Halioglobus japonicus: one gene and its partners. The main gene of each other region encodes a partner of the protein of the gene in region 3 in a complex. Links are inferred from orthologs where the notes say so. Each region holds a gene or a part of one and is shown on either strand. Other genes may lie near its edges. The genes, in order: holA, dnaN and BST95_RS12930.

Region 1 (11,120 bases), 1.5 Mb from region 3 along the record:
CTTGGGCGAACTGCTGGGGATGCAGCGAATGGGCTGCGGTATTGTTGAACTGGCGCCGGGCGAACGTGGCTGGCCGTTTCACCTGCATTATGGCGAGGAAGAGTTGTTCATCGTTGTCGAGGGCAGTCGGACCATGCGCTATGACGACGGTGAGCATGCGATCGGGCCGGGGGACGTATTGTTTACTCCGCCGGGTGATGGCACAGCGCACCAGATTATCAATACCTCGGATGGGCCGCTGCGATACCTCGCCCTGAGTATGCATGCGGATCCGGCAATGTGTTACTACCCTGACTCTGGCAAGTACGCGGCTTACGCGCAGCAGCCGGATGGTTCCTGGAAGTCCTTTATTGCCCATGAGGACAGCCAGGTCGACTATTATGAGGGAGCGTGAATGTGTTCGCGGTGATTTTCAGGGCGACCATCAAGGCGTTGGATCAGGAATATGTCGATACCGCTGAGACGCTACGCCAGCGCGCCCTGAGTGAGTTCGGTTGCGTCGAGTTCAAGGCCTGGACAGAAGGTGATAGCGAGGTGGCGATCTCTTACTGGAAAAGTGAAGCGGATATTCTGGCATGGAAGCAGGACGCCATGCATCAGCGTGCCCAGGCAGCGGGTGCCGCACGCTGGTACAGCAGTTACTCCGTTGAAGTTGTGGAGGTCGTGCGCAGGTATGAAAAAAGTCTATACCAGTGAAAATCGCTTCTATGTCGGGAATATCCGCAATCTCCTTGAAGCCCAGGGTATTGCCAGCGACTTGCGCAATGAGCATGTCTCCAGTGCGACAGGCGAAGTACCGGTGTTTGATGCCTGGCCCGAGCTGTGGGTCGAAGAGCGCGACTTTGAGCGCGCGCAGTATATTGTCGAGCAGGCCCTGAGTCCCGTCGATGCTACCCCATGGCTCTGCCCTCAGTGTCGGGAAGAGAATGACCCTGCCTTCGAATTTTGTTGGAACTGTCAGGCGGAGGCCCCGGCCAGTGACACCTGAAGTGAACGCTTATTTGCAGGCATTGCCCGACAACCGGCGAGCACGCATCACCGGTCTGATCGATATGATTGCGGCCCTGTATCCAGATGCGTTGCTTGATTTGAAATACCGGATGCCGGCGTTCAGTCAGGGCGATGGTTGGGTCTCAGTGGGCAGTCAGAAGCACTATGTTTCCCTGTATGCCTGTTCTGCAGAGCATCTTGCAGCCTTTCGCGAGCTGCACCCAGGCGTCAAAGGTGGCAAGGGCCGTCTCAACTTTCGCGATCGTGACGATATTGCCCTGGACGATCTCAAGCAGGTGGTGCGCTCGGCTATGGAGCAGTGACATTGAATAATCTGTTCGGCGATATCCCCGCGTCTCTCCCCGAGGAACTGTTCAGCGTGCTGGTTGAGCAGGAGGGCCTTAAGATCGAACGCATTGTCAGTCGAGGCCACTGTTCCCCAGCGGACGAATGGTACGACCAGGACACCCACGAGTGGGTCGCCCTGCTCAAGGGTAAGGCCGTGATTGCCTATCCTGACAAGCCCTCCGTCACCTTGGTGCCAGGGGATTATCTCCTGCTGACTGCACACGAACGCCATCGTGTGGACTGGACAATACCGGATGAAGACACCGTGTGGTTGGCGATACACTACTGATATGGATATTCGACAATTTGCAGAGGCTGACGAAGCGGCGGTGATTGAGCTGTGGCGGGATTGTGGCCTGCTGGCGCCGCAGAACAATCCGCAGCGGGATATTGCCCGCAAGCTGCAGGTTGGTCGTGAGCTGTTTCTGGTGGGTGAGATTGACGGTCAGATTGTCGCCTCAGTTATGGGCGGCTACGAAGGTCATCGCGGTTGGGTGAATTACCTTGCGGTGAGCAACGAGCACCGGCGCAAGGGCTACGGTGTGGTGTTAATGCGCCAGATAGAGGCACTGCTACTCGAGCGCGGTTGCCCCAAACTTAACCTCCAGGTGCGGCGCACCAACGAGGCGGTGCTCGCCTTTTATCATGCCATGGGCTATGGCGAAGATGAGGTGGTCAGCCTCGGCAAACGCCTGATTCCCGACAAATCGGCAGAGTGATCTAGTATGAGTGGACTACCCCCTTGCCCCGCGTGCGGCTCTACCTATACCTACGAAGACCGCGACCAGTTCGTGTGTCCAGAGTGTGCCCACGAGTGGCCGCAGGTGGCAGCGGCCGAAGAGAACGACGCCAGGGTCATCAAGGACGCCAACGGCAATCCCCTGACTGACGGCGACACGGTTGCCGTGATCAAGGATCTCAAAGTGAAAGGCTCGTCCTCGGTGGTCAAAGTAGGCACCAAGGTAAAGAATATCCGGCTTGTAGATGGCGATCATGATATCGACTGCAAGATCGACGGCATTGGCGCCATGAAGCTGAAGTCGCAGTTTGTGAAAAAAGCCTAGGGCATCGCCAGCACGTTGCAGTCGAGCTTGTCGAGGATCTTCTCGGCGGTATTGCCGTTCATCAGTGCAGCAATGCCCGAGCGGTGTGAGTTGCCGACGATGACCATACTCGCATCGATACTTCTGGCTACATCGACAATGACCTTGTCCGGCTCACCCAGCTTGATGTGAACGTGCTCGCTGTCGACGCCGGCGACTTCCATCAGTTTCCTCCGATCCGGCTTCAGGCGAAAGTCGGGAAAGGCATTTACCACGTGTACTTCGGCCATGTCGCTGGCGACCAGACGGAGGCTCAGGTCGAGAATGTGCTCATTCAGTTTTTCGTAGCTCTCGGTGCGCACATTGATATCGATACCGGCGAGGATGCGGGGCACCGGTGGCGGCGTGGCTTTCTTCACCAGCAATACCGGGCTCATGCACTCCCGGATCAGCGTCCAGTCTGAGGTTGATGTCAGCAGTCTGTGGCTGGTCGAGTGCTTGAAGGATGATTTGAACACCATGTCAGCATTGATGCGTGCGGCTGCGTTAACCACGGCGTGGTACCAGTCTTTGCCCCATTCCACTTCGCTGCTGGTGGCGGTGCCGGCAGCGGCAATGGGAGCCAGGTGTGTGTCGAGCGTGGCCTGCAGGGCAGCCATTTGTTGCTGTGCTTCCTCCGTGTCGCGCTCAATGCCTGCCTTGTCGCCGTGGATGCAGGCGAACAGGTGCAGGCTGGCGTCGATTTCAGCGGCGATGGCCGCTGCACGCTCCAGCGCGGGTTGCTCTTCCCCGGTGGGGTCGTAGACGACCAGAAACCGGTTTAAGTCCATCGTGTAATTGCCTCTGTGCACGGTGTTGGCGCCATTTTGGCGCAATCGACGTGAATTGGCACCCTCTAATTGCCGCGGCCGGACACGTTCAGGCGAAGATACCGTGCATAAACCAGGCCCGCGCCAGGCGATCGCGAAACACCCAGTAGTGTTCGCCGTGATGCCCGCGGGCAATGTAGTAGTCGCGACTTACAGGCTGCTGCCACCAGTTATCCTCGATACGTTCCGGGCCGTAAATCAGTTCCAGTCTGCCCTGCCAGTGCAGGGCGTTCTGGCGGCGCTCGAGCTCTTGTGGCTGGGGCATTAGCCAGAACGGTCGCTGCAGGCTGGTGGCACCGGCGTTGCCGCCAGCAGGGCGTTCACTGCAGGTGTGCAGGGCGTGTTCAGGCAGGTGTTCATCGCGGCAGCCGACCTGTTCCACGGCCTGTAGCCCGAGGCGGCTGCGCAAGCGGTCAAGCAGGCTGGCCAGGGGTTCTTTCTGTTTGCGCGGGTTAAACAAATCGAGGTTGTCCAGGTCGCCGGTGCGTAATTCGCTGCACTCCAGGGCAATGCCCTCCACGCCGGTTTGCAGTTCCAGTCGGTCCAAGTGAATCAGGGTCAGGCTGAACCAGCTTTTCCAGTCGCTGTGACTGCTGGTGCTGCGCACCTGAAGCTTGCGCAGGGAGTGATCAATGCCGATCAGCTGCCAGCAGATTTCTGCGGTTTGCAGCTGGGTATTGCGCAGGAACTTGCACAGCGATTGCAGCAGTAACTGCATGGCCGGCTGCAGTTCGTCATTGGCTTTTACCTCGTAACCAAACCAGTACTCGTCGTCGAAGCGCGAGGGAGGCTGGTAATCCGGGTGCAGTTCTTCCTGTTTGCCCAGTACCTGTTGCAGGAATGTTATGAAGGCTTTACCGCAGCGTCTGCCGAGGGCTGCCTGAGGGAGGGCGAGTATGTCGCCCAGAGTGTGCAGGCCGGCCCGTCGCAGGGAATCCACCGGGCCGGTGTGCTCCTGCAACAGGGTCAGGGGCAGGCTGGCCAGGCGTTGCTCCAGGGGTGTCTCTGCCGCCAGAGCGTCGGCTTCATCGGCAAAGGAGAGCAACCAGGCTGCCTTGGGAGTGGGTGCGAGAGCGAAGCAGGCGCTGAATCCCCGGCTGGCCAAACCGCGTCGCACCTCTTCCAGCAGGGGTGGCAGGCCGCGGTACAGCGCCAGGCAGCTGCCGATTTCAAGTTGCAGGCAGTCGCCGTGCCAGCTGTGCAGGCTGGGGGTGATGCTATAGGCCCAGCAACACAGTTGCTGCAGGCAGCGGGCCTCAGCGGCTGTATCGCGCTCCAGTAGCTGGAGTGGGTCATCACCGACCAGGGCTCGCACGGTGGCCGGTTTCATGCCTTCGCGCACCCCCGCGGCTGCGGCACAATCATTGGCCCGGAGCACGCGTTGTTTCTCCAGTACCACCACGGCGCGCTCCTCTGTGCGCTCAAGGCATTTCAGGGGCAGCAGGTGAAAGCGCAGGCACAACCACAGGCTCATAACTGGCGTTGCCAAACGATGGGGGATAGCTCGGCCATGTTAATTTGATTAATACTGTACATATATACAGTATTAATCAAGAGGGCATTGTTGTCCACGGACAGGTCTGCGACCTGTCGCTCGGGCAGGCAGGTCAGCTAGCCCTGATGGTGGGCCAGGGCTGAGCGCCAGGCGTCGTATACCGGCTGGCTGAAGAGGTAGAAATGAATGTCCAGGTCAGCAAAGGCGGCATCGGTGCTTACCGCCACGGCGATGGCTGCCGCTTCTTCCAGCGGGTAGCCGTACACCCCACAGGAGATCGCCGGTACGGCCAGGGAGTGGCAATCGTGTTGCAGGGCGAGCTGGTAGCTGTTGCGATACGCTGCGCTCAGCAGGGCTGGTGGGTTGGTGGCGCTGGCGTAAACCGGCCCCACCGTGTGGATGACATAGCGTGCGGTGAGTGCCCCGGCATCGGTAATGCGGGCTTCACCGGTGGGGCAGCGGACGCCATTGGTGGCGGGGACATCGCGACAGGCCTGGAGCAGGGCAGGGCCTGCGGCCCTGTGGATGGCGCCGTCGACACCCCCGCCACCGAGCATGCCCTCATTGGCCGCATTCACCACAGCATCCACTTCGGCCCGGGTAATATCACCCAAAGCCAGGTGCACAGTCACCCAACGCCTCCGGCATTTTCCAGCAGGTAGGAAATCACAAACTTGATGGCAAAGCCGAACATACCCATGGCCAGGCCAATATACAGAATGATGGTGCCGAACCTGCCCGCGTTACTGCGCTTGGCCAGGTCCCACACAATGAACATCATAAAGAGAATAAGGGCGGACACCCCGATGGTGACGCCGTACTCTGTCAGCCACTCATCCACATGCTACTCCCGGGCCGGTGCGGCCCTGTTCAGGAGGCGGCGATTATAGCAGTTTCCAGATGGGTGTCGGCACTGAGTGAGTTGGTGATCAGGCAGGCATCTTCGGCCTTGTGCAGTATGCGCTGGGCCTTGGCCTCGTCGACACCGGCGGGCACGGTCAGCGTGGCCTTGACGGCAATTGCGGTAAATTGGGTGACCCGCTCTACCCGGTCAAGCACGCCCTCGGCGTCGGCGGCCAGGTCGCTCCATTCCAGCTTGGAGGCGGCGGCAATGGCTCGGAAGGTGAGTGCAAAGCAGTCCGCCACCGAGGCCATGAGTAAATGTTCTGGCGACCACTGGTCGCCAGGGCCGCCGAATTCCGCCGGTGGTGCGGAGGCCAGCGGTGGCATAGCGCCGCTATTGATAGCGACATTACCAGTCACCTGGGCGGTGGCGTTGACGTGATAGTGGTGGGGGAAATCTTGCATGCTGCCTGCTCCTTATTATGTATGGCGGCAGGCAGTGTAGCACTCTTGGTGCCACGGCTGATGGTGATGACGCAACCATTGTGAACTTACCCGCCCGGCCGGGCCTGGCCAGGCCGGGTCTGTCCAGGCCGGCAGGTGGCACTATGCGAAGGAGAACGCCGGCTGCTGCTGGGGGCTGTCCTGCCAGGTGGGTACTTCCCACAGCTGGGGTTGTTCCGGGATATCCTCGGCCGGTGGCAGGGCTACATCGAGATACTGGTTGCCGCCGCGCTGCTTGAGAATATGTACCTTACGGTATTCACGTATTTGCAGACGCAGGCCTGCCGGCGCATGGTTACGGGCGGCACTGTGGGGGCGGAATAACACGGCCAGGCTGTCGCTGTCGGCGGCGGCCAGCTGTAATTTACGCAGTTCACCGTAGCTGTATTCGTGGGCACCCAACCAGCTGAACACGGCGCTGCTGGTGCTGCTGCGCAGGGCCTGTTCGGTGGCCCACAGCAAATCTTCGCGGCTTTTCGGGTGCACCAGCAGGATTTGCTCGGTGTTAATACCGCGGGCCTTGAGCAGCGGCGCGTAGGGCGTAAAAGGTGGGGCGATGAAGACCTGCCAGCGGCCCTCGGCGCTCAGGGTTTCCATGGCAGGCAGAAACAGGCCCATGGCGCCCATGCCACAGCCATCACTGAGCACTTCCACAGTGTTTCCCAGCGACCAGCCGCCATCGCGCAACTCTTTGTCGAGGGTGCTGTAACCGGTGCCCAGGGTGTTGTCGTTCCGGTTGTTACCGGCATGCCAGTGGCGATCGCCATCGGCGGACAGGGCGGTGAAGTTGCCGCGCCAGGTGTCGTTGCGATTGATGACTTGCTGCAGAGCCTGGTTCATGTCGGGCCTCTCTTGTTGTTCTGCTTTGTGTTTACTGTATGTTTGTACACTGTATGTATAAACAGTAGTTGAGTGGCAGGCAGAGTGCAAGGCCCTGGGCAGGGGTATTAGTTGGCAAAAATGAGACGTGCCCTGAAAGGCGACAGGTGGGGGTTAGCGGCTCGCGGCGAGCTGCAGAACGAGGTTTTCCAGTTGGTCCCAGGGTTTGCCGGCGGCAAAGCCCTTGATGGTGCCATCGACGGCCGATGCCTGTTCAAGCAATGCGGTAAGTGTCACGCTGTTGTGCCGTGACAGTGCACCCTGCATGAGGGGCATGCGGTTTTTCCACACCCGCAAACCGCCCAGTACCTGCTGGGGTGACTGCCCCGCATCGACCTGCTGGCGGGCCTGGTGCAGGGTGCGTACTTCCCGGAGCAGAGCCCACAGGGCTACGGCCGGCTCGGTGCCTTCGCCGCGCAGGCCGTGGAGCATTTTCAGGCTGGTGCCGGCATTGCCCTTGAGGGCATGGTCGGTCATATCAAACAGGTTGTAGCGGGCGTTATTGGACACCGAGGCGGTAATGGTCTCGGCGTTGATCTGGCCATCGCTGGCCAGCAACTTGAGTTTCTCCACTTCTTGTACCGCTGCCAGCAGATTGCCCTCCACCTGCTCACACAGCAACTGCAGAGCGTCGTTATCGATGCTGAGGCCGGCGGCGCTGCAGCGTTGCTGCAACCAGCGCGGCAGGTCACGGGCTTCAATGGGCCAGATCTGCACCGTGGCGGCGGCCTTGTCCAGGGCCTTGTACCATTTGCTATTGGTGGACTGCTTATCGATCTTGCCGGACACAATCAGCAGGATGTCGTCGCTGCCGGCAGCCATATCGAGATACTCGCACAGGGCCTTGCTGCCATCGGCGCCGGGCTTGCCCGAGGGCATGCGTATTTCCACCAGTTTGCGCTCGGCGAACAGTGACATGCTGGACGCACTGTGCAGAATTTCATCCCACTTGAAGCGCGGCACCACATCGATAATTTCGCGGTCGGTGCAGCCGGCGTCGCGTGCGGCCTTGCGCACCAAATCACAGCACTCCTGTACCAGCAGAGGCTCGTCGCCACTAATCAGGTAAACGGGGAGAAGTTGCTGCTTGAGATGGCCGGCGAGTTTCTCGGGGTACAGGCGCATCGCGAGGTGTCAGGCCTCGGGCGTCTGGCTGGCGGCGAAGAAGGCGATGCGGCGCAGAATCTGCTGCGACAGTTCACTGCGCATCTCCGCCTTGAGGATGCGGATCTCCTCGGCCTTGCCCACGACGTTCTGGGGGTCGTTTTCCATCTGCTTGATCACCGTGCCGGTGGTGTCGGGCATGACGCCCTTGCCTCTGGCGTTGTTGATCGAGAATGTCGAACGCATGGTCAGTTCGAATTCCGCCGCTCGGGTGTCGGCATCCAGTGACAGGTTTCGCTGGCTGAAACGCTCCGGTCCGAGTACCAGCAGATAGTTGGCGTCGGCGCGGTCGTCGGCCCATTCAATGCCGGCATTGGCGAAGCGCAGCTTCACCTCGCGACTGAATTCGCTGTTGGGATTACTGGTGACCAGAAACAGCGAGCGCCATTCCTCTGGAACACTGGCGCCGCCGCTGCCGCGCAGGTGGAAGCCACAGCCGGATACCATGGCTGTGGCGCAAAGAGCGATAACAAGGGTGGCGAGGCGCCGCTGCATAATGGGTTCCGGCCTTAATCAGTTGGCAACAATATTAACCAATTTGCCCGGTACTACAATCACCTTGCGCACGGTCACGCCTTCCAGGAAACGCTGCACATTGTCCTGAGCCAGGGCCGCCGCTTCGGCAGCATCCTTGTCGGCATTGGCGGCAATGTTCATCTTGGCGCGGACCTTGCCGTTCACCTGAACCACCATTTCAATGCTGTCGCGGGTGAGTGCGTCTTCGTCGACACTGGGCCAGGGCGCATTGAGCACGTCGCCTGTGCCGCCGAGCGCCGGCCATAACTCGTGGCAGATGTGCGGCGTGATGGGGTTGAGCATTAGCACGATGGCGCGCAACGCTTCGTCCAGTACCGCGCGGCTCTGGTCGCTGTCGTCCAGTTTGCCCAGCTCGTTGCACAACTCCATGACCGCGGCGATGGCGGTGTTAAAGGTCTGGCGGCGGCCGTAGTCGTCGCTGACCTTGGCAATGGTCTCGTGCGCTTTGCGGCGGGCATTTTTCTGCTGTTCGGTCAGGGCGCTGGTATCCAGTGCCGGGGCCGGACCTGCGGCTACGTGGCCGTTAACCAGTTTCCACAGACGCTTGAGGAACCGGTGAGCGCCTTCAACACCAGAGTCGGCCCACTCCAGGGATTGCTCTGGCGGGGCTGCAAACATCGAGAACAGGCGTACAGTATCCGCACCGTATTGATCGATCAGGGCTTGGGGGTCAACAGTATTGCCCTTGGATTTGGACATTTTGGCGCCGTCCTTCAGCACCATGCCCTGGGTGAGCAGGCGAGTGAAGGGTTCGTCGGAGTTCACAAGACCTTCGTCGCGCATTAGCTTGTGGAAAAAGCGGGCATAAAGCAGGTGAAGGATCGCATGTTCGATGCCACCGACATATTGATCCACAGGTAGCCAGTAGTTGGCCTCGTCGCTGTCGAGCATGCCGTCCGTGTAATCGGGGCATGTGAAACGGGCGTAGTACCAAGAGGATTGCACAAAGGTGTCGAACGTATCGGTTTCCCGTACGCAGTCAGCACCGTCCAGGGTGAATTTACGCCATTCAGGGTCCGCTTTAATCGGTGAGGCAACACCGTCCATAACAACATCTTCAGGCAGCAGCGAGGGCAGGCGGTCTGACGGAATGGGAATGTCGCTGCCGTCGTCGAGATTGAGCATGGGAATGGGTGTGCCCCAGTAGCGCTGGCGCGAAACGCCCCAATCACGCAGTCGGAACTGGGTTGTGATCTTGCCCATGCCCGAGGCTTCCAGTCGGGCGGCAATACCTTCGAAGGCCGCATCGAAACTGCTGCCGTCGAATTCACCAGAGGCAGTCAAGGCACCGTGCTCGGTGTAGGCAGCCGCACTGGTGTCCGCTGGTTGGCCCTCGGTGTCGCATATAACGGTTTTCACCGGCAATTGGTATTTCTGGGCGAATTCCCAGTCACGCTCATCGTGGGCCGGCACAGCCATTACCGCACCTGAGCCATAGTCCATGAGCACGTAGTTTGCGACCCACACAGGTACTTCTTCACCGGTGAGGGGGTGGCGAGCGCGCAGGCCGGTGTCCATGCCGAGTTTCTCGGCCTGAGCCATGTCCGCTTCAGCGACTGAACTGCGCTTGCATTCGCCGATAAAGCTGGCCAGTGCCGGGTTGTCTGCGGCCAGCGCAAGGCTGATTGGGTGCTCCGCAGCCAGGCTTACGTAAGTGACACCGTAAAGGGTGTCGGGCCGGGTGGTATACACCTCGATGCGGTCGAGGTCCGCCACTGGGCTATCCAGCCCAAAGGCCAGTTCCACGCCACGACTTTTGCCAATCCAGTTGCGCTGCATGGTGCGCACGGCTTCTGGCCAGCCATCGAGATTGTCCAGCCCCGCAAGCAATTCTTCAGCGTAGGCGGTAATGCGGATAAACCACTGAGGAATCTCACGGCGTTCGATCAGCGCGCCGGAACGCCAGCCACGGCCTTCGATGACCTGCTCGTTGGCAAGAACCGTTTGATCTACCGGGTCCCAGTTTACGGTCGCCATTTTCTTGTAAACCAGTCCCTTTTCATAAAGACGGGTAAAGAACCATTGCTCCCAGCGATAGTACTCTGGCTTGCAGGTGGCGATTTCGCGGTCCCAATCGTAGGCGAAGCCCAGCTGACGCAGTTGGGAGCGCATGTGATCGATATTCTGTACGGTCCAGCTGGCGGGGGCGACATTATTGGCAATGGCTGCATTTTCTGCAGGTAGGCCAAATGCGTCCCAGCCCATGGGCTGCAGCACGTTTTTACCCAGCATGCGCTGATAGCGGGCGATCACATCGGCGATGGTGTAATTGCGCACATGTCCCATGTGTAGCTTGCCACTGGGATAGGGGAACATGGCGAGACAGTAGTACTTCTCGCGCTCATCCTTAATCGCCGCGAAACTGTTGTTCGCCAGCCAGTGGGCCTGGGCTTCGCGCTCCAGGATGTCGGGCTTGTATTGCTGCTCCATTGCCTTGCTTGATTCCGG
Region 2 (10,932 bases), 2.1 Mb from region 3 along the record:
GTGACTGCTCCTGGTTGGGCACCCAGGCGCTGAGGAAATAATGCTGCAGCATGGCAATCCAACCCGCGGGAAGCTGAGCCTTGAAGGGCTCTTCTGCCATGTCCTCAAAGGTGAACTTGGTAAAGCGTTCTTCGGGTTGGGTCAGCGCTGCACCTAGGAACGGTTGCATGCCCATACCTGAAGCGCTGGCTGAGGGAGCGACAGTGCTGTCGCGCTTGATCTGGCCGAACAGGTTAGCCTGCCAGCGCGTGTCGGAACCGTTTTCAATCAGGTAGTCCACGTTAACGAGGTAGTCACCGCGGGTGAATGTGAAGCGTTTGGTGACTTTTACACCATTATCGCCTTGCCACACCAGGTCGACAGCGAGCTTGTCATCGCTGTCGGTCATTTCGAAGCGTTCAGCACTGGCGGTAAACAGTGCGCGGCCGTTGCTGTCGATACCATCCTGCCCAATCAGACCACTTTGGGCGACGTAAATGCGGCGCTCGTTTTGTTCGAGCAGGACGAAAGCGCTGTTGGGATCGTCGATATCGGCCAGGTGGCGTGGCAGCGCCAGCTCGATGATGTCGCCACCGTTGAGATCAATGGCTACCTGCAGGCTGTCGGTGTGAACCTGGATGATATTACCGGAGTCAGTAGTCGTAGCCGGGACGTCTTTCGAAGCCTGATCGAGTGCCGGCGCAGTGGGAATATCGTCTTCACCCGCGGCCTCGCTCAGTGCGGGCGCTGTAGGCATTTCCTGGTCAGATGAGGCATCGCTGTTGAGAATGCGTGTGGTATCTGGGAGTCGGCTGCTTTCTCTCTCGTCTTTGAAAGCCACCCACTCAGTGAGAAGCATGAAAGAAAGTACGGCGATAGCGCCTATAAGTAGTGAGCGTTGCAGATCCATGTTGATCTCTGGGTTAGTGACTGTGGTGACAGCAGGGTTGTTTGGAATCCCGCGGCGGGACCGGGTCAATACCGCCTTCGTGCCAGGGGTGGCATTTACCGAGTCGGCGAAGCGCCAGGTAGCAGCCCTTCAGAACCCCGTATTCAGCGATTGCCTCCTGGGCATAGCTGGAACAGGTCGGGTAAAAACGACAGTGATGGCCAAGAAACGGGCTCAGCAGCAGCTTGTAACAGGAGATGAGCTGTATAAAGAGGCGGCGCATTAGGAATCTCGGCGGTCGGAAGTACGGCGAATGAGTTTCTGCCATTGCTGCTGCAATATAGAGGATAGCTCTGCGTTATCCAACTGATCCAGGCCTCGCCTGGCGAGTAGCACTACATCGAGGTGCTGTTCAGCGTCGGGGAGTTGGCGGAACACTTCTCTGGCAATGCGCTTGATTCTATTGCGCTGTACAGCAAGACGTACATTTTTTTTAGCTATAACTAAACCCAGGCGATGCCCGGGTTCGTTATTGCTTTTTGCCAGGAGCAGTAAATGCTTGTGTGAGGCTCTGGCCTCAGCGCCGTCAAATACTCGGCTATAGTCCCTGGCATTGAGTAGGCGCTTGGCTTTGCCGAAACTGGCGCTGGCCGTTTGACTGCCCACTCAGGGCCAAATCCTTAAGCGGACAGGACCTTGCGGCCCTTGGCACGGCGACGGTTCAAAACCGCGCGACCACCTTTGGTCGCCATGCGGGAGCGGAAACCGTGAGTACGCTTGCGCTTGAGTACGCTGGGCTGGAATGTTCTTTTCATGACTGCAATCCAATATCTATATATATGAAAGAAGATTAGGCCGGACCGACTTGCTTTGGTCTGGCCGAAAAAAGGTGGGGTATTCTATTGAAATGGCGTGGTTAATTCAATCTATTGCTTGGTAATTTTCCGGGTGTCGCGAGCGCGCTAAAAAGCTTGCAGAGCGCCGAAACCTGGATTGATTGGCAATCCCGCGCCAGTACTGGGGTAGCGCCATCAGCTCACACTTTTTGCATAATAAATAGACAGGTTATCCACAGAAAAACTTATAAAAACTATTTCCAACCACCTTGGTTAAAAAATAATCTAACCATTAATAAGTGATTGAAATATATACATTTTTAAAAAATTTATCCTCTAAAAATTGTTGTGGATAAGTGGCGCACGTGGCGCTATTATTCTTTGACCGCCAGGCGGCTCTGATGCTTGGCTAAAATAACGTTTTTATATACTTCTGATGATAGAAAGGCGCGGCATTGGGCCTCGCTTTAAGGGGATAGCTTTGCCTGGAGTAGTTTGGCAACAGTGTATCGACCGGCTGCAAGACGAATTGCCTTCGCAGCAGTTTAATACCTGGATTCGGCCTTTAGAGGCCTCAACGGACGGACAGAGTCTCACCCTGTTTGCGCCCAATCGTTTTATTAAAGATTTCGTATCCGATAAATTCGCAACTCGGATCGCCGAGTTGGTAAGTGAGTTAGAGCCGAGCAACCAGCTGGACGTGGTGCTTGAGATCGGCGCGGGTCGGCCAGTGCCTGAACGGGTAGCAGTGGAACAGCCTCGTGTGGCGCGGGCGTCTATGAGCATGTCTGCAGACCCAGTTGTGCCGGCAAGTCGACCACAACCGATTCAAGAGACGCCAGCGCCAGCCACACCTGCAGCATTTACGCCCCCGCCCAGTAGCGACATGGCCCCCGCTGTGTCTGGCTTTGCGGTTTCGCGTAACCCTGACGGCGTCAAAGCGGCTGTAAGCGAACCGGCTCAGAATCCGGCACGGCAATCCGAAATAGCCGGATCACTGCAGCATCAAAATGGTCTGGTGGAAAATTACACTTTCACCAACTTTGTGGAGGGTAAATCAAACCAGCTGGCATTGGCTGCGGCGCGTCAGGTGGCGGAAAATCCCGGCGATTCTTACAACCCGCTGTTTCTTTATGGCGGTGTCGGTCTCGGCAAGACGCACCTGATGCACGCGGTAGGCAATGCGCTGCGTCAGCAAAAGCCGGATGCCAAAATTGTCTATCTGCACTCCGAGCGTTTTGTCGCCGATATGGTCAAGGCACTGCAGTTGAATGCAATCAGTGATTTCAAGCGCTATTACCGGTCGGTGGATGCCTTGCTCATCGATGACATTCAGTTTTTCGCCAAGAAAGATCGTTCTCAGGAAGAATTTTTCCACACCTTTAATGCCTTGTTGGAAGGCGGCCAGCAGATGATTCTCACCTGCGATCGTTATCCCAAGGAGATCGATGGACTTGAGGAGCGTTTGAAGTCGCGCTTTGGTTGGGGGCTTACGGTAGCCGTTGAACCACCGGAGCTGGAAACGCGGGTGGCGATTCTGATGAAAAAGGCCAATCAGGCGCGGGTTGATCTGTCGCCTGATGCCGCATTCTTCATTGCCCAGCGTGTCAGATCCAATGTACGGGAGCTCGAAGGTGCGCTGAAAAGGGTGATAGCAAGTGCTCACTTCACAGGTCGGGACATCGATATTGACCTGATCAAGGACAGTCTCAAGGATTTGCTCGCACTGCAGGACAAGCAAGTGAGCCTGGATAATATTCAGCGCACCGTCGCTGAGTATTACAAGATTAAAGTGGCCGATCTGATGTCGCGTCGCCGCAGTCGTTCCGTTGCCCGGCCGCGTCAGGTCGCCATGGCGCTGGCCAAGGAGCTGACAAATCACAGCCTTCCTGAGATTGGTGACAGCTTTGGTGGCAGAGATCACACGACAGTTCTTCACGCATGTCGTAAAATCAAAGAACTTCGTGAAACTAACTCTGATATTCGCGAAGATTATAAGAACCTGCTGAGATCTCTCACCACCTGAGGGTGAGAGAGATGGGAAGTTTTGTTTTTTAATAGCGCGAATGCATTGTTCGCCGATTGGGCCAAGGAATAACGAATCATATGAAATTCACGATTTCACGGGATGCATTGATCAAGCCGTTGAATCTTGTGGCGGGCGTGGTAGAACGCCGTCAAACTCTCCCTATTCTCGCCAATGTGTTATTGGAGCTCGAAGGTGACCGGCTGTCTCTGACAGGTACTGACCTAGAGGTAGAGCTTGTTGGTCGTGTGCAGCTGCCGGCGGCAGGCGAACCCGGTGAAGTTACCGTGCCTGCCCGTAAACTGGTGGATATCTGCAAATCACTTCCGGAAGGCAGTGACATCAGTTTCACCGCTGAAGATTGCAAGGTCACTGTTAAATCGGGCCGCAGCCGATTTACTCTGTCTACCCTGCCGGCCCGGGAGTTTCCTAACGTCGAAGACAGTATGGGAACTCACCAGTTCACGATTAAGCAGGGCCAGCTCAAGCGCCTGATCGACCGCACCGGTTTTGCCATGGCGCAGCAGGACGTTCGCTACTACCTGAACGGGATGTTGTGGGAGCTCAAGGAGCAGAGCCTGCGTGTTGTGGCCACCGATGGACACCGCCTGGCACTGTGCACCCTACCAGAGCCGGTGCAGGTCAATGACGACACCCAGGTGATTCTGCCACGCAAGGGTGTGTTGGAAATGGCGCGCCTGTTAATGGAAGACGATGAAGATATCGCTATCGTGATTGGCAGCAATCATATTCGCGCTACTACCAATGAGTTTACCTTTACCTCCAAGCTGGTAGACGGCAAATTTCCGGATTATCAGCGGGTATTGCCCCGCAACCCGAACAAGATAGTGCTCGGATCTCGTCTGGAACTGCGCCAGGCCTTTACCCGTACAGCGATTCTGTCCAACGAAAAGTATCGTGGCGTCAGGCTGAAACTGACTGACAATAGCCTGGATATTGTGGCTAACAACCCCGAGCAGGAAGAAGCAGAAGAGGCCGTGCCCGTGGATTACCAGGGTGAATCCCTGGAGATTGGCTTTAACGTCAGTTATTTGCTGGACGTGTTGTCTGTATTGAGCGGCGAGCAGATCAAAATGTCACTGTCTGATGCCAACAGCAGCGCATTGCTGGAGGAATCGGACGAAGGTGACTCAGTTTACGTGGTAATGCCTATGAGGCTGTAGCGGGCGCAAGTCTATCCAGCCCCATCGCGGGTCTAGAATTGATATTCAAGGCCCGTGGCCCTCAGGGTCCGAAAGATGCGTCGCTGATTTCGCACCGCAGTGCCTTTCATACCACCCGCTTCTATAACCTGTCGCCGCATTTCCAGCCATTCGGGTGAACCCCACAGGTAGGATTCGTTCTTCAAGCGCTCAAACTCGTCGATCAGGTCCTGGCGAAGGCCTTCGCTCTCGAACAAGAAACCCATTTCGTTGTTGAATAATCGAGACCGGTGATCGAAGTTGGCTGTTCCGATAAAACCGTATTTGTCGCCTATCAGGTACTTGGCGTGCAGTTTTCCGTAATGTTTGTCACCACCGAGCGCTACATCATCAAGCTTGCCGGTTTCATAGATCTGTAGCTGGGGGTGATTGACGAGCTTCAGCCAGGTGTCACTGCCCACTAGCTCGTGACTTGTTTCATCTGCGCCCACTTCGCGCTGCCAGACGTGTTTGTAGTCTTTTCCCAAAAGCATGCGCGGTGCCATGTCCATATCCACAATGGCTTGCGCGGCCGCGTTGTCTGAGGTGAGCACAGAATTGGTAATCATTTCGTATCGGTGTTCTGGAGCCTCTGCAAGCCAGTCAAGTATCCGCTGGGCTTCGTCTAGGAATAGATTGCCTTGCTTGTCGTAGTATTTAGCGAGAAACAGATAGGGTGAGACAACTCGAATGTGGGTGCGGTCATCAAGCTCACGCACCTGTTCGAGCTGGTAGATGATGGAGTTCGGGTTATTGGCGAGATTGTTGGCGGCATCGGTAATCACTTTCCGATTGGTCAGATTGGCGAACTCGTGGGCTATCTGTACGTCCGCGTCTCGCCAGTCTTCGGATAGGTAGACTTCCATGTCTGCGAAGTATGGTTGGATGCGCGATAGTGACTTCAGCTGATTGAGTGATTCTTTAAATCGCTCGCGTCGTTTGGTATAGAGGTCTAATCCTGTAATGAACTGTCGGGAGCGGATCCTCCGATTGGTTTCATGGAGTGACAGTAGGCTGAAGTAGATTTCAGAGATCGCCCCAACGGTTTCGCGGTGCTCTGTCATATCCCTGGCGCGTAGTAAAATCTCAGCGTCGTTGTACGTGTCAGGGTTGGGCGACCCATCTTCTTTAATACCGTAGTAAGACAGCGACACATTGCGTCCGCCAGTAATGACTTTGGCGATCTCTGGTACGAAACCATCGACAACCATCAATTTGTCGTGGGAGCGACGGTTGACTGTAAATGGTGACTTTGAAGGCGCATTGAATAGGAAGACCTGTATGCGCGCGCGCCGGGTCGTCATTTCTCCCGCCTTGTTGCGAATAAAGCCGGCTTCCCGTTCACAACTGTGTAGCGCCCGCAGCCAGCGCTTGCTCAGAGTCATTGAGCCGATCGCGTCGACCATCAGGCGGATATCGACGCCGCGCTTGACCGCGTCGCACATGGCGCCCATGATCGCCAACCCGGCTAGGTCAGCTTTGAAGATGTAGTACACCGCATCTACGCTGTACAGCGCCTCTTCAATCAGGTGCACTTTGGTGACTAGCGAGCGGATGGCATCCTGTTCGCGACTGCCGAGCAGTTTTACCTGGCTGCCCTTGACTGGGATACTCGCATCGATACCGATTTGGAGTGGATCCTTGCCCAACTCCTCATTGGTGAGGCTGCTGCGGATCCTGTACCACTCGTTGATATTGGGGTCATCGATAGCGCCGGTTGGCGGGCAGTTCTCCAGTGCTTGTCGGTCCGCAGGGCACTGGTCAGCGGGAATGTTGGTCGTGGCGCAGGCGGAAACCAGTAATAGCAATAATGCCGTGGCCAGGCAGCGAGTCATCTGGAGTCCTCTTCAGTGCGGCGCCATCGCAGTGCGGCCATCACCATCTGGTGGTCAGATATGAGTTCGGGCGATACCTTGTACTCCACAAACTCTAGCTCAGGTGAGATGAGAATCCAGTCCAATCGTTTTGTTTTGTAGGTCGCTAAATTGGCAGCGTCAGGTTTAAAGGCCACCAGCCCTGCCTCGTCGACCAGGCGACGGATAACGGAATCTTTGCTGTTCCAGGTTTCGTTGAAGTCTCCCATGATAATCATCGGGAGTGGCGTCGCGTGGACCGCGGCGATAATTTTCTCTATTTGCCGCTGACGGGCATTCTTGCGCGAAAAGTCCAGGTGGACCGATGCGATTCGTACTGCGCGCTCCGAATGACCATCGTCCCATCGCAGGGTAGCTGCAATGAGTCCTTTCGTTGTGGTCGGTGGAGTCGGTTCAAATACGGTGGCTACCGGCTCGGAGAGGCGCATGGTTGTCAGCAATCCTGTACCGAACTGGTGCAGCCAATTCTGGGCGTGCAGCCCCAGCGTGCTGCACGCCACGTTGGAGGACTCGAGCAGATAAGTTGCATGATCAAAGTTGCCAGCCCAGCGAGAATTGACGTCCAGCTCCTGGAGTGCCACCACGGCCGCACGGCTTCGGTTAACGGTTGCAGCGACCCTATCCAGGTTTTCCTTGATCGAGGCTTGTCGGAGCAACAGCTGGTTCAATTTGGTGCCGCGTCCATGGGCGATGTTGAGTGTCGCCACATCAAGGGTCGAACCGCGGAAAACGTTAGCCGGGTCGGTGCCGAGCTCGCAGTAGGACTCTGCTGAGTAAGCGCTTGTTGAAGCCAGAAGCAGTAAGCAGCAGAGGTGGATGCGGCGGATCATATCATCATTACAGCAGTGTATCGGTAACCCGTCAAAACGAGCGCCAAGTCGTTTGCAGCATCCAGATGGTAGGTCTCGGGGGCAGTGACAAAGTACGGTAAACTAGAGCACGGTCGTTTGTGTGCCGAAGCGGTGAAAATCAAGCAAAAAACCCAAGACGCATAAAACCTAAAATATTGATATTAAAGGATAAATTCAAACTTTCAGGTGATTTTTTCGATCACTTGCCGGAGAATCTATTGCTGTGATGAACATTGCTTCGCTGTCGCGAATACACATTGATAATGTGCGAAATCTTCAGCAGGTGAAGATCGATACTTTGCGCAAGGTGAATGTATTTTATGGGCCAAATGGCAGCGGAAAAACCAGCATCCTGGAGGCGATACATTTACTGGGTATGGCGCGTTCCTTTCGCGGAAGCATCAAGTCCCTGATTACACACGGCCAGAGTCAGACGACGGTGTTTGGTGAACTGCAGCCCGGCAGTCTGCCTCTGGGCATACAGCGCGAGCTGACCGGAGATGTAACTCTTAAGCTCGGTGGTCGGCCGGTGCGAACTGTTGCCGCTATGGCAGAGCAGTTGCCCATACAAGTCATTAATGCCGACAGCTTTGACCTTTTAACTGGGTCACCTTCAGCTCGTCGGCAGTATCTCGACTGGGGTGTGTTCCACGTGGAACATCGTTTCTTTGACCAGTGGCAGCGCTTTCAGCGGGGTATAAAACAGCGCAATATGCTGCTCCGCCGTGGTAAACTATCCCCTGAGGAACTCGCCGTATGGACCCGTGAACTGGCGGCCTGCGGCGAGATAATAACGACCTATCGCAGAGCCTATTTCGAACTGCTTGAGCCGCGGTTTCAGGCCATTATTGCGCAGTTGGCCCCTTCCTTGGCAGGGCTGGAATTGCGCTTTCGACAGGGTTGGGACAAGCAGCTGTCATATATCCGGGCGCTGGAAAACAGTGAACCCTCTGACCGTGAGCAGTGCTACACCCACGTGGGCCCTCAGCGTGCGGATATCAGAGTATTGATCGGTGGACACTTGGCTGCAGATACCTTGTCCAGGGGCCAGCAAAAGCTGGTGGTTTGTGGTCTGAAGCTTGCCCAGGGGCAGTTGTTAACTGAGAAAGGACGAGGGCGTTGTACTTACCTCGTGGACGACCTGCCCTCAGAGCTGGATCAACAACATTGTCGCCTCGTGTGTGAGCAGTTGGCGGGAATGAAAGCCCAGGTATTTATCACCTGTGTGGACAGCGAAGATGTCGCCGCGGTTTGGCCCGTGGCAGACGGGGACGAATTTACCATGTTCCACGTGGAACATGGTGGAGTATCAGCCGTTGAAGCGCGGTGATCTCGTTATAAATAGAAGCAATCTTGAGAGTGATTCATGAGCGAAGAACAAAATTACGATTCCTCCAGTATTAAGGTACTGAAAGGCCTTGATGCGGTGCGCAAGCGCCCCGGAATGTACATCGGTGATACTGATGACGGTACCGGCCTGCACCACATGGTGTTTGAGATCGTGGATAACTCCATTGATGAGGCCCTTGCTGGCCACTGCAGCAAGATTGAAATCGTTATTCACCCGGATGAATCGGTGACCGTTAGCGATGATGGACGCGGTATTCCCACCGAGATGCACGATGAAGGCGTCTCTGCGGCGGAAGTTATCATGACCGTACTGCATGCCGGGGGTAAGTTCGACGACAATACCTATAAGGTATCCGGTGGTCTGCACGGTGTTGGTGTGTCTGTGGTTAACGCCCTCTCCTCCAAATTGACCCTGACAATTCGTCGCGAAGGCAAGCTCTACGAGCAGGTATACCGCCATGGTGTGCCCGATGAGCCTCTGGCCGTGATTGGCGACACCGATACATCCGGTACCGCCATTCGTTTCCACCCCTCTTCTGAGACGTTCACCAACATCGAGTTCCACTTTGACCAGCTCGCCAAGCGTTTGCGGGAACTGGCTTTCCTGAACTCCGGTGTTTGCATTGTGCTGAAAGACGAGCGCAGTGGTAATGAAGAAACATATAACTACGAAGGCGGCCTGAACGCCTTTGTCGATTACCTGAATCAGAACAAAACCCCCATCAACAAGGCCTTTTACTTCCAGGTCGATATGGATGAAGGCATTGGTGTTGAGGTGGCGTTGCAGTGGAACGATTCGTTCCAGGAAAGCATTCTCTGCTACACCAACAATATTCCCCAGCGTGATGGCGGTACCCATTTGGCGGGCTTCCGTGCAGCACTGACCCGAAACCTCAATGCTTATATCGAGAAAGAAGGCCTGGCCAAAAAAGCCACGGTATCCACAACCGGTGACGATGCCCGGGAAGGCCTGACCGCTGTGATCTCGGTGAAAGTTCCGGATCCCAAGTTTTCCAGCCAGACTAAGGACAAACTGGTTTCTTCCGAGGTTAAAACGGCGGTTGAGCAGGCGATGAACGCCCGCTTTGCCGAGTATCTGCTGGAAAACCCCCAGGAAGCTAAAGCGGTTGTCGGTAAGATGCTGGATGCGGCCCGTGCCCGTGAAGCGGCGCGTAAAGCGCGCGAGATGACCCGGCGTAAGGGTGCGCTGGATATTGCGGGGCTGCCGGGCAAGCTGGCTGACTGTCAGGAGAAGGACCCTGCCCTGTCGGAACTCTACCTGGTAGAGGGTGACTCGGCGGGTGGTTCAGCCAAACAGGGCCGGAACCGTAAGTACCAGGCGATTCTGCCCTTGAAAGGTAAGATTCTGAACGTCGAGAAGGCCCGTTTTGACAAGATGCTGGGCTCGGCAGAAGTTGGCACGATTGTCACCGCTCTGGGTTGCGGTATTGGCAAGGAAGAATTTGATCCTGACAAGCTGCGTTACCACAGTATCATCATCATGACCGACGCTGATGTTGACGGATCTCACATCCGTACGCTGCTCCTGACCTTCTTCTTCCGTCAGATGCGTGAATTGATTGAGCGCGGCCACGTGTATATTGCCCAGCCACCGCTGTACAAAATCGCTCGTGGCAAGCAGCACCAGTATCTCAAGGACGACGAAGCACTTAATCAGTACCTGACCCAGTCAGCCCTGGAGAGCGCATCGATCTTTGTTAATCCCGATGCCCCGGCCATTTCCGGTGAAGGCCTGCAGGCGCTGGTAGACCAATACCGTGACGTCGCTGCGACCATTGATCGTTTGAGCCGTCTGTATGCCCCGGATGTTCTGTGGCAAACGGTTTACGGTGATTCTCTCACCCAGGAAGAGATGCGCGAAGAAGCCAAGGTCACTGCTTTCGCAGAGACTTTGAGTGAGCGCT
Region 3 (4,593 bases):
GCTGGTCTGCGCAGCCCTTGCTGGCTGGACTCAAACATGCCAATCGGCTCGAGCAGGTGCTCGCCGCCGGCGAGGCGCAGCGCCGCGGGCTTGACGAGGTCGTGGTGCTTGATCAGCAGGGTGATGTCAGCTCGGTGAGTGCCGGCAACCTGTTTATTGTTGAAGGCGACCGGCTGCGCACACCGGCGCTGGAGACCTGCGGCGTCGCCGGTACCCGTCGGCGCTTTGTGATAGAGCGTCTGGCGCCTGCACTGGCTCTGCACTGTGAAGAGACTCACTTGAGCCCGGCAGACCTGGAGCGAGCGGACGAAATTTTCTACTGCAACAGCCTGCGCGGCCTGCAAAGTGTTGGCGAACTGGGCGGCACGGCGTTCACGCGCTTTCCCGTATGTGAGGCGCTGCACCAGCGCTACTGGGAGTTGATCACTTGCTGAAACGTTTGCTGTTGCTGGCGCTTGTGCTGCTGGGGATCGCCGCTGGCGCCGGCTGGCAGATCAAACTTGCCTGGGACACGCCGCTGGCCATTCCCGACGAGGGGCTGCCCCTGACTGTCGCTTCGGGCCAGACCCTCAAATCATTGGCGGTAAATCTCAAGCGCGACGGTGTTTACGCTCACCCCTGGCTGCTGCGTGTGTATGGCCGCTATACCGGTCAGGACCAGCGCATTAAGCGCGGCGAGTATCTTGTGCCTGCGGGTACCACGCCGGAGGCATTGCTCGCGCTGCTGGTCCGCGGCAAGGTCATCAGCTACCAGGTCACCCTGCCTGAGGGCATTACCCTGGCGAAGGCACTGGACATTCTCGCTGCCCAGGACAACCTGCAACATCATCTGGATGGACCTGTCGACGCCAGAATTGCGACGCTGACCGCCGACTATCCCGGTAGTGAAGGGCTGTTCTTCCCGGACAGCTATCGCTACGAGAAGGGAGATAGCGACTGGGATATCCTGCAGCGGGCCTATCGGGCCATGCAGGAGATACTGGCCCAGGAGTGGGCTGGACGTGAGGAAAACCTGCCCTATGCGAGCGCCTACGAGGCACTGATCATGGCCTCCATCGTCGAGCGAGAAACCGGTGTCGCCCATGAGCGCGGCGAAATTGCCGGTGTGTTTGTGCGTCGCCTGAACAAGAGTATGCGCCTGCAAACCGACCCCACCGTGATTTACGGTCTGGGCAGCAGTTACCAGGGCAATTTGCGGCGCGTGCATTTGCGCGACGACAGCAATCCCTACAACACTTATCGTCACAAGGGCTTGCCGCCCACGCCGATCGCATTGCCCGGCCGCGAGGCGATTCATGCTGCGCTGCATCCCAAGCCCGGCAAATCACTTTATTTCGTGGCCCGCGGCGACGGCAGCCACTATTTCAGTGAGACGCTTGCCGAGCACGAGCAGGCCGTGCGTAAATACCAGTTGAATCGTAGATCAGATTACAGGTCGAGCCCGGAGAAACGCTGATATTCATGGAACCCAGAGGTCTATTTATCACGGTGGAAGGCGGCGAGGGGGTCGGCAAATCCACCAACATGCAGTTTCTCCAGGAGCATCTTATTGAGGCGGGCGTCGATCTCGTGGTTACTCGCGAGCCCGGAGGCACAGCGCTCGGCGAAGACATTCGCGAACTACTCCTCAAGCCGCGCGAGGACAGCATGGCCGACAACGCCGAGCTGTTACTGGTCTTTGCCGCGCGGGCACAACACCTGGCCCAGCTTGTCGAGCCGGCACTTGCCAGAGGGCAATGGGTGCTGTGCGACCGTTTCACCGATGCCACCTACGCCTACCAGGGTGGTGGTCGCGGCTTATCGATGGCAACCATTCGGCAGCTCGAGCAATTGGTTCAGGGCGATCTCCGGCCGGACTATACGCTGTTACTGGACTGCCCCGTAGAAGTGGGCATGTCCCGAGCCAGTGCCCGGGGAGAATTGGACCGGTTCGAGCAGGAACAAGCGGAGTTTTTCCAGCGGGTACGCAATACCTATCTACAGCTGGCGCGCGAGAGTAGCGGCCGTTACCACCTGGTGGATGCAGCGCGACCACTGAATGAGGTTGAGCAGCAGCTGGAGCAGGTGTGTGCCGAATTGCTCGCTTGTTGGGGGGCACGACATCGGTGATGGATTTAACCCGATTGCCGGAGATTTCTCCTCCACTGCCCTGGCATGCGGACGCCTGGACAAGGCTCCACCAGCAACTGGGCGACCAGCGCCTGCCGCACGCGCTGATGCTAGCCGGGCTGGACTATTCAGGTGCCGACCGCCTAGCGCTGGCACTGGCCCGTCTGCTCTTGTGTCACTCACCTTCCGGAGGACTCAACTGCGGCACCTGCCACGGTTGTCAGCTGAGCGCGAGTGGCACTCACGGTGACTTTATGTGGTTGGCGCCGGAAGAGGGCAGCCGTGTCATCAAGATTGACCAGGTCCGCCAGGCGGTGGATCTCGCCCAGCAGACCGCGAATTTTGGCGCTCACAAGGTGATTGTCTTCGAGCCCGCTGATGCCATGAATGTGGCGGCGGCCAATGCGCTGCTCAAATCCCTGGAGGAGCCCTCTGCAGGCACCCACTTGATTCTGGTTTGCGGCAGGCCGCATGGGGTGCCCGCGACGATCCGCTCGCGCTGTCAGATGCTCAAGCTCGCCAGCCCGACTGCCGAACAGTCGCTGGTGTGGCTGGATCAGTTAACGGGCGATCGGCAGTCGAGTAGCGATCTGCTCGAGCTCGCCGACGGCAAGCCGCTGCTGGCGGAAGCGATGTATCGCAACCCTGACGACAAGGACCAGCACGTGGCCAGGCTGACCTGCCGCAGCCTGTTCCAGGGTAAGGTGAGCGCCGCTGAAGCCACTGGGCTGTTGGCGGGGGCCAGCGCACCAGAGACGATTGAGCATCTACTGGCCGCGACCCAGAGCTTCATTCGCCGGCTCAATGGGCAGGCGCTGACCAGTCCCGTGAGTCGCGAAGCGTTCCTTTTACTTGATGAGTTGGGCCGATTGCGGATGTCGGTAGAGGGGGGCGCTAATCCGAACCCCCAGTTACTCGCGGAAGTAATGGTCGGAAAAGTAGATCAATTATTGGGGCTGGCCCGGGCCGATGATACTATCGGCGCATAACTACAGGGTTTTCGAGCATGGACGGAAGACAAAACAGTCGCAACGGCATTCTGTCGTTAACGATTAAGGACAAGGCAGTTCTCTATTCAGCCTATATGCCTTTTCTGGAAAACGGCGGTCTGTTTGTGCCCACCAATAAGCCTTACTCCATTGGCGATGAAGTGTTTATGCTGCTGACGCTGATGGATGAGCCCGAGAAGATTCCCATCGCGGGCAAGGTCGTCTGGGTGACACCCCGCGGCGCCCAGGGTAACCGCACGGCCGGTATCGGTGTGCAGTTCAGCGAGCAGGATGCCGGGGCCAATGCCAAAATTGAAAATCACCTCGCCGGCGCTCTGGACTCGGAGCGCCCGACCCACACGATGTGATTTATTAAACAAATCACATCAAGGTGGTCGCATAACCTCTTGTTTTTGTTGATTAATAAATAAAAAATTGGGCTCCAAACTGGAGCCCAACAAGACCATTAGGAGTGAAACATAAAGGAATTGCTTCCCTAAAAGAGCATTGGGTATGCTCCCGCGACCACCCGACTAAACTAGGGGATAGGTAGTCACACCCTTAGTATCGCTCAATTCTGGTAATTTTCCACAGCTTGCGTGGCGGTTTTTTAACATATTTCGTAATAAGTAAAGCTGATTAAATTATATTCAGGTATATAGACTCGCGTTTCGCGGCCAGCCTGCGCGTGCTGCGACGTTCTTAAAGGCCGCGACGGGGCTATACTTCGCGGTTTGAAATGGAGCTGATTTTGGGGCACTCGGTTATCGACAGGCACTTCATCGATTATCGCACCGGCGATCCCGCCAAGGCGCTTGCGGCCTGGCGTGAGGGCGAAACGGGCGGCCGCCTGCTGCTGGTTGATTTTGAGTTTGTCAGCTGGTGGCTTGAGGGCGCTCAGCCTGTGGCGCTAACCGCCATTTATCGCATTGATAACGAGGTGCTGCTGAGTGCGGTCACCGACGCCGATTTGCGCTCGACCGAATCGAGTGCGAAGGCACAACTGACCGCATGGGGTGAGGAGCACGACCTTTATGTAGCAACTGCCGGCGGCGTACTGCCGCTACTGCCGACTTGTATCCCCAAGCCCTGGGGGCAGGAGATCTGGTTTACCGGTGTTGAGGAGCGCGGCGTGTGTGCCTTTGGTGGCGCCGGTCGGCAGGTGCCTATTCCATGGCTGCAGGCGGTGATGCCCGAGGGCTGCGGCGCGCCAGGTGAGCCACTGGTATTGCTGAAGATTCTCGACCCGTCCGCACAAGAGGTGGTAGGGGATCTCTACTTCGAGATGCATGAAGAAAAGCGCGAGGTCTACGTGGTGACACATGTGGACCGCGAGGCCTGGCCGGACGGCGTCGGCGCGATTCGCTACGGCTTCGCTGTAGAGAAAATTGCCGCAGCGGGCAGTGAGGCGGCCTTTCGGCGCGAGTATCTTGACGCGGTTCAGCGCTATGAGGCTGTGCGTCGTCAAATTGATGCGGGAGCTGACAGCCTGGAA

What was found.
Region 1: the proteins of BST95_RS12930 (region 3) and holA are in contact, whole or in part, in a cryo-EM structure (PDB 8GIZ), measured with the Escherichia coli proteins. The link is inferred for Halioglobus japonicus from one-to-one orthologs.
Region 2: the proteins of BST95_RS12930 (region 3) and dnaN are in contact, whole or in part, in a cryo-EM structure (PDB 8GIZ), measured with the Escherichia coli proteins. The link is inferred for Halioglobus japonicus from one-to-one orthologs.

The regions. Positions count from the first base shown.
Region 1 is NZ_CP019450.1:1,282,408-1,293,527, forward strand. The notes cover bases 6,092-9,090. They hold holA (DNA polymerase III subunit delta), read right to left. Parts: upstream 8,097-9,090; coding sequence 7,086-8,096; downstream 6,092-7,085. Other genes in these bases: imuA (translesion DNA synthesis-associated protein ImuA), read right to left, coding at 6,195-6,932; BST95_RS06110 (LPS-assembly lipoprotein LptE), read right to left, coding at 8,106-8,630; leuS (leucine--tRNA ligase), read right to left, coding at 8,649-9,090. In the rest of the region: BST95_RS06040 (cupin domain-containing protein), read left to right, coding at 1-394; BST95_RS06045 (antibiotic biosynthesis monooxygenase family protein), read left to right, coding at 391-696; BST95_RS06050 (putative signal transducing protein), read left to right, coding at 674-988; BST95_RS06055 (iron chaperone), read left to right, coding at 978-1,313; BST95_RS06060 (cupin domain-containing protein), read left to right, coding at 1,310-1,627; BST95_RS06065 (GNAT family acetyltransferase), read left to right, coding at 1,629-2,057; BST95_RS06070 (zinc ribbon domain-containing protein YjdM), read left to right, coding at 2,064-2,402; BST95_RS06075 (universal stress protein), read right to left, coding at 2,399-3,211; BST95_RS06080 (Y-family DNA polymerase), read right to left, coding at 3,300-4,724; BST95_RS06085 (O-acetyl-ADP-ribose deacetylase), read right to left, coding at 4,862-5,377; BST95_RS06090 (DUF2788 domain-containing protein), read right to left, coding at 5,374-5,586; BST95_RS06095 (OsmC family protein), read right to left, coding at 5,616-6,053; more of leuS, read right to left, coding at 9,091-11,102. UniProt on the Escherichia coli protein: Part of the beta sliding clamp loading complex, which hydrolyzes ATP to load the beta clamp onto primed DNA to form the DNA replication pre-initiation complex.
Region 2 is NZ_CP019450.1:615,505-626,436, reverse strand. Bases 3,052-5,862 are described here. They hold dnaN (DNA polymerase III subunit beta), read left to right. Parts: upstream 3,052-3,810; coding sequence 3,811-4,914; downstream 4,915-5,862. Other genes in these bases: BST95_RS02950 (phospholipase D-like domain-containing protein), read right to left, coding at 4,947-5,862; dnaA (chromosomal replication initiator protein DnaA), read left to right, coding at 3,052-3,730. In the rest of the region: membrane protein insertase YidC, read right to left, coding at 1-889; membrane protein insertion efficiency factor YidD, read right to left, coding at 903-1,151; rnpA (ribonuclease P protein component), read right to left, coding at 1,151-1,534; rpmH (50S ribosomal protein L34), read right to left, coding at 1,549-1,683; more of dnaA, read left to right, coding at 2,186-3,051; more of BST95_RS02950, read right to left, coding at 5,863-6,767; BST95_RS02945 (endonuclease/exonuclease/phosphatase family protein), read right to left, coding at 6,764-7,636; DNA replication/repair protein RecF, read left to right, coding at 7,884-8,987; gyrB (DNA topoisomerase (ATP-hydrolyzing) subunit B), read left to right, coding at 9,024-10,932. UniProt on the Escherichia coli protein: Confers DNA tethering and processivity to DNA polymerases and other proteins. Acts as a clamp, forming a ring around DNA (a reaction catalyzed by the clamp-loading complex) which diffuses in an ATP-independent manner freely and bidirectionally along dsDNA.
Region 3 is NZ_CP019450.1:2,747,118-2,751,710, reverse strand. The notes cover bases 1,179-4,103. They hold BST95_RS12930 (hypothetical protein), read left to right. Parts: upstream 1,179-2,108; coding sequence 2,109-3,098; downstream 3,099-4,103. Other genes in these bases: BST95_RS12920 (cupin domain-containing protein), read left to right, coding at 3,838-4,103; BST95_RS12925 (PilZ domain-containing protein), read left to right, coding at 3,116-3,466; tmk (dTMP kinase), read left to right, coding at 1,462-2,109; mltG (endolytic transglycosylase MltG), read left to right, coding at 1,179-1,456. Outside these bases: pabC (aminodeoxychorismate lyase), read left to right, coding at 1-434; more of mltG, read left to right, coding at 428-1,178; more of BST95_RS12920, read left to right, coding at 4,104-4,593. UniProt on the Escherichia coli protein: Part of the beta sliding clamp loading complex, which hydrolyzes ATP to load the beta clamp onto primed DNA to form the DNA replication pre-initiation complex.